2 regions of the Cytobacillus sp. EB106-05-05-XG126 genome follow, and region 1 is predicted to be linked to the other one. Evidence: riboswitches for the same ligand, from Rfam matches in the RefSeq annotation. Region 1 holds a riboswitch; the other holds the start of a gene.
What was found. Region 1 has a riboswitch for preQ1 ahead of queC (7-cyano-7-deazaguanine synthase QueC). Riboswitches for the same ligand answer to the same signal wherever they lie in the genome.
Positions count from the first base shown of each region.

Region 2: it holds a riboswitch for preQ1, as region 1 does, so the genes downstream of both, queF (preQ(1) synthase) here and queC (7-cyano-7-deazaguanine synthase QueC) in region 1, are expected to answer to the same signal.

Region 1 is NZ_JBYTDU010000001.1:992,865-995,979, reverse strand. Features, by position in the region: gene queE (7-carboxy-7-deazaguanine synthase QueE) at 1-194, opposite strand, end outside; gene queD (6-carboxytetrahydropterin synthase QueD) at 187-663, opposite strand; gene queC (7-cyano-7-deazaguanine synthase QueC) at 667-1,326, opposite strand; PreQ1 riboswitch class I at 1,380-1,422, opposite strand; gene AC3WTL_RS04975 (CBS domain-containing protein) at 1,925-2,647, opposite strand; gene pxpB (5-oxoprolinase subunit PxpB) at 2,985-3,115, shown strand, end outside.
Region 2 is NZ_JBYTDU010000001.1:33,216-36,330, reverse strand. Features, by position in the region: gene panF (sodium/pantothenate symporter) at 1-317, opposite strand, end outside; gene AC3WTL_RS00200 (YhdT family protein) at 314-604, opposite strand; gene queF (preQ(1) synthase) at 765-1,262, opposite strand; PreQ1 riboswitch class I at 1,373-1,418, opposite strand; gene mscL (large conductance mechanosensitive channel protein MscL) at 1,562-1,933, shown strand; gene AC3WTL_RS00185 (Bax inhibitor-1 family protein) at 2,003-2,644, shown strand; gene AC3WTL_RS00180 (AhpC/TSA family protein) at 2,879-3,115, shown strand, end outside.

The DNA of each region.
Region 1 (3,115 bases):
TCCTTCCAAATTTCATCCGGTTCCATTTGGCGGATGCTGTCCTTCGCACTTCCATCCCAAGTAAAAGAGGAATCACACCAGCTGCAGGAATAATCACATCCTGCTGTACGGACGAACATCGTTTTCTGGCCAATCACCATTCCTTCCCCCTGAATGGTCGGCCCGAAGATTTCCAGTACAGGAATCTTACTCAACCTCCATCCACTCCCTTCTTGCCTCAGCATAGCTTGTTGGAGTTTCAAAAAGGCGCACAAATTCAACTCTTGCACCGTCATATTGCTCTATTCTGTTTTGCAGGCTTTCTTGCATTTTTTCATAAATCCAGACAACCATATTCTCAGCTGTCGTATTCATCGGCGGCAGCGTTTCATTCAGATACTTGTGGTCAAGAAATATCTCAATCTCATTTTTCCAGATTTCTTTTATGTCGCCGAAATCTATCATTAACCCTCTGTCATCCACAAATCCGCTTATGCCAAAAATCACCTTGTAGGTGTGGCCGTGCAGGTTTTTGCATTTGCCTTCATAACAATGCAGATGATGGGCTGAATCAAAAGTGAATTCCTTGCTGACCATTACACGCTTATGGTGGTATTTCAGCTGATCCGGCTTAATGTCTTCATTGATTTTTTGGAGTTTATCAACAATCCTAAATCCGTACATGGCTTAAAGCTCCCCCTTTTCATTGAGGTATTCTTCAAGGCCCTTTTGTCTTAAATGGCATGCAGGACACTCACCGCAGCCATCTGCCGGAATGCCGTTGTAACATGTCAGCGTATTATTACGCACATACTCAAGGGCATCCAAGTCATCTGCCAGCTTCCAGGTCTCAGCTTTATTGAGCCACATTAAAGGTGTATGGATCACAAACTGCCCATCCATAGACAGATTCAGTGTGACATTCAGTGATTTTATAAACATATCCCGGCAATCAGGGTAGCCGCTGAAATCTGTCTCACACACACCTGTAATAATATGCCTTGCATTGATTTGACTCGCAAGCACACCGGCAAATGACAGGAATAACAGGTTTCTCCCGGGTACAAATGTAGATGGAAGCCCGCCTTCCTCTCCATCCTTTACTTCAATATCATCACGGGTCAGTGCGTTTGGGGCAAGCTGATTCAACAGGGACATATCAAGGATATGATGCCTGATTCCCAGATCTTTTGCTATTTGCTGGGCACATTCAATTTCAAGCTTGTGCCGCTGATTATAATTAAAAGTGACTGCTTCCACCTCGGCAAAACGTTCCTTTGCCCAGAATAAGCAGGTAGTACTATCCTGGCCGCCGCTGAATACAACGAGCGCTTTATCATTTTCCATAAAAAATTCTCCTTTAACATAGAAAAAACAGGACCACTAAGAAAGCAGACCTGTTTTCCTTAGTTTTTTAAAGAGGGTAGCTAGAACCTCTACCGCATACACGGATTTTCTATTGAACTATCAGTTTATATTATCATCTTTACCGGAGTTTTAGAAGGTATTACTTATACTCAAATAAAAAGTTTTATAATTCTAAATCATGCAAAATATTATCGCAGTCTAACGGGCAGTAAGACCCCCACTTCAAGATTCAGAGGAATCAAAGGAGGATAAGTGGGGATCAAACTGCCCAATCTAGCTGCGGCTCCTAGGGGCTCGAGGTCATAAGCCAATCAGCTGGTGGGAAGAAAGGGACTTCCCTCCAGCTACTCGTCTTATGCTTGTCACCCCTGGGCAAGTCGCCTCGCTTTATAATGTAAAGGCCCGATTGGTGAGATACAGTGAAACTTGCCGATGCGCAGGCAGAGGCTTAGTTGAACCAATCGGGTTCGTAGTGTCGATTGATCGAAGCGCTAGCGGAGATCTTAGCGACACTAGAACGCGACTAACAATCAGTGGGGGATGAGGAAAACCCCCACTGATTGAAGTTTCACTTTATCTAATTTTCTGAATCTGCCTCCAGCAGGTCCCAGGCTGTAATGATGCCTTTTGGTTTTTCGGTCGGCTTTCCATTCTCGGTTACAATGATCCCTTCAAGTTTTTCATTTTTATTTCTGCTCTCCTCAAACATATCCTCTAAATCGAAAATAGAGGTATTCGTTCCGGCAAAGGCTATTTGGTGCTTCGATTTCTTGTTGAAAAGCTCTTTGATTTTCACCTTTTTCAGCTGGATCGTTTCTTCAGTAAAATGCTCTGCCATCCATTTTACAATATCCGCTGATGTTAACAGCCAGGAATATTCCTCTTCCCGCGAATAAATGGGAAACTGGGAATGCGAGAATTTATTGATAATGGCCAGTACATCTGAAAGCTTGCCATCTTCATAAAAATAAAATACCGGTGTGGCAGCAATCGAAATCGCGGTTTTGGGCTTTTCAAAATGGCCGGCAATCCGTTCAATTTTTTCCACCGTTTCCAGGTGCGGTTCTGCTATATAATAATCCAGATCAATTTTTTCATGAACAATAGCATTTCTCAGTTTGGCAAACTGATGTAAATCATCCTCATATAATCGAATCAGCGAATGGTTTTTCTGTATTTCAATCAGCTTATAAAACCTGTCTGTTCTGGCTTGTTTAGCAGATTGTTTCAAAGCCTTGTGAATTCGGTTAAAGGCTGCCTCAAATCTTTCTGATAAGTTCATTTCTCTATCTGCACCCACAATAATCTCTCCCTAATTCATAATGTCCCTACTTTATTCCCATATTAGAGGACAAAATAAACTATGAAGATTCTGGTTCGCCTTCCGGCAGAATAATTTGCACAAATAGAATTTTCAATCTATTATATGATATTATATTGTTTAGCTGAAGATATTGCATAAATATATAAGTTTACTAATAAATTTTTTCGCTCTAACGTGAATAAACATAGATTTCCCTTTTTTTAGGAAAGAATAATATGTGTATTTCGTCTCGGTGAAAAAGGCTATTTATTATTATTGAATAATATTTTCCAACCTTCAGCTCCTTACATTTAGTGCGAAAGCAGGTGAAATAATGGATTACACTGTACATCCTTTAGGAGATAATGCCGTTCTTATTGAACTTGGGAACGAAATCAGTGAGGATGCACATCAAAAAGTGCAGACACTGACAGCCTTTCTCGAGAAACATCCTCCGAATTGGAT
Region 2 (3,115 bases), 960 kb from region 1:
TACTTTCTTGCTGTAATTGCAAATTTTTTCCCCAGAACCATGAGGACGAAATAACCAGTAACAACCTGTGACATGGCAAGCAGTACCCAGCCAAGCCCCTGTGTGTATGCAACACCAGGACCCCCAATGAAACTGCTGGCACTTCCGTAGGTGGCAATCATGGTCATGGCCAGAATAAAACCGCCCAGCTGCCTTCCTCCAAGAAAATAATCCTGCAGAAACGAACTGCTCGTATCAATCTTCCTGCTGGACCATAAACCCACCAGAAAAATAATGATTAAAAAGAAGATAAGAGGAGCAATGACCTGCCAGTTCATTCGGATTCTCCCCCTTCCCCGTTTTCTTCGAACGTAACTTCCTTAAACAGGAATTTCACAGCTGCTGATACCAGTATCACCATGACGACAAATCCGGCTACACAGCTCCAGAAAAACCAGGCAGGCAGGCCCATGATGAATGTATACTCATCGGCAGGTTCGGACCCCAGCCCATAGGCAAACCCATACCACCAAATAAAATTAAAGAGTACGAGACCAATGCCAATCCACGCTTCTTTCTCTGCTACTTTAAAGCGAGGATCTTTTTTATGTATGCTTTTCTTCATTATGTCCCCTTTCAGAGCTTTATTATTGTACTGCTCTATTAAAATACAGAATATTCCCTAAATATAATCCCACTTATGTATATTTTCTGCAACAAAAAAAGCAGATTCCTCTGCCTTTTTTGATATTATTTTAAAAATGAACTTTAAGCAAGCTATGTTCTTAACGATTGTCAATCGTCTCTGGATATAGATCATGGTTCATCAAGCGGTAATCGGCCATTTTTTCATATTTCGTACCCGGCTTTCCGTAGTTGCAATACGGATCGATGGAGATTCCGCCACGTGGTGTGAATTTCCCCCAAACCTCAATATAGCGGGGATCCATTAATTCGATAAGATCATTCATAATGATGTTCATGCAATCCTCATGGAAATCGCCATGATTTCTGAAGCTGAAAAGATATAGCTTTAACGACTTGCTCTCTACCATCTTTTGATCCGGAATATAGCTGATATAGATGGTCGCAAAATCCGGCTGGCCTGTTTTCGGACAAAGGCTCGTAAACTCAGGACAATTAAACTTAACAAAATAATCGCGGTTTGGATGCTTATTATCAAAAGCCTCCAGAATCTCAGGCGAATATTCAAAAAGATAGTTAGTACCCTGATTTCCCAATAATGTAATATCCGTTAATTCCTCATCTTTTCTTCCTGACATAAAAATAGCCTCCCTTTATATGATCCCGCTGATCCTAAAGAGAGGTCCGAAAAGTACAGCTTGAAAAATAAAACCATATCCTCTCATGGATATGGTTGATTATTATAATCAAAGCCATAGTTTTTTATAGAGGGTGAAGCTATGAACCTCTCCCGCTCACACGGGAATAATAGAAATATAATTGTCATAGTTACTATAGAGAAAAAGCCTGTTTCTGTCAATAGGTGCTTTCTCTATCTGGTTTTCATACATTCTTCATAGTATAATAACGGTAATTTTTCAAAGAAAGGTGACTTGTTATGTGGAATGAGTTTAAAAAATTCGCCCTAAAGGGAAATGTCCTGGATTTGGCAGTTGGGGTTGTAATCGGAGCTGCCTTCGGAAAGATTGTATCTTCCCTTGTAGATGATATTATTATGCCGCTTGTCGGATTGCTGATGGGCGGAGTGGACTTTAGCGATCTGATGATAAAAGTCGGCAGCGCCGAGGTCAAATATGGTTTATTCATACAGAATGTGGTGGATTTCTTCATCGTGGCATTCTCCATTTTCCTCTTTATCAGGATTATTAACAATCGTTTCAAAAAGAAAGAAGAGGCAGCACCGGCACCAGCTGTGGATAAAAATGTGGAGCTTTTAACTGAAATAAGAGACCTTTTAAAAAATAAATAATTTATGAAACTTAAATAATAGCTCAGTCGTATATACATATACAAATGATTAAAGAGGAGAAATGAAGAAATGTATGTACAGCATACCGCAAATAACAGTTATTTGCCCTCTGTTTTACGGGCGTTTGCCTTATCATTGGGGATTGCATTTACCGGAACGATGGCGGGTGTTTTCATCCCTCCAGTCCTGTTTTTGCCCCTAATGCTTCTTGAACTCGGAATGCTGCTTTTCGCTTTCCTGCTCCGCCGCAAAAAAGCTATTGGGTATACATTCCTTTATGTATTTACATTTATTTCAGGGATGACGACCTACCCGATTGTTGCCCACTACCTGGCTGCTATTGGACCTAACCCTGTTTTAACAGCACTAGCGACGACAACGGTTGTGTTCACAGGCTTAGCCGTTTATGCTTCGACAACGAAGCGGGACTTATCTTTCCTTGGCGGCATGCTGATGGCGGCATTGCTCGCACTTATTGCGATTGGAATTTTCAGTCTCATCTGGCCATTAAGCTCTAATGCGATGCTCGCGTTCTCCTTCATCGGAGTGCTAGTGTTCAGCGGATATGTGCTATTCGACTTCAACCGCATGAAGCAGTATGGAGTGTCACCGGAAGAAGTGCCTTTGATGGCTCTTAACCTATACCTTGATTTTATCAACCTGTTCATTAATATCCTTCGCATTTTTGGGATATTGGGGAGCCGGGACTAAACAGGAGTGCGAACTCCTGTTTTTTTATGTGCAAGCCGCAATTCTTTATTCCTTCAAGAGAATTAGGTATGATCAGATGTAAATCCGAAAGGCGGGATATTCATGGAATATATTTTAGAAACCCAAAACTCTGATAAAAACATTACCCTTGAACAGGCCATCAGCAGCCAGTACACAATGGCTGTCTTTGTCCGCCATCTTGGCTGACCGGTCTGCCGGGAATATCTTGCGCAGTTGCGCGAGCGCATAAATGAAGTAGAAGCTAAAGGATTTCAAGTCATAGTCATTGCACCTTCGAAAGGAACCTTTATCAGTCAATTCCTTGGGCAATTCGGTCCGTTCCCTTTTCCGATCCTCGGCGACCCTTCCCGGGAAGCTTATAGAGGAATGGGACATAAAACCATGCCAAAGTGGAAGCTTCTTTCAAAAGCAGCACTTGGGTTTATTACAGGAAAAGTCGGCGGCTTTATC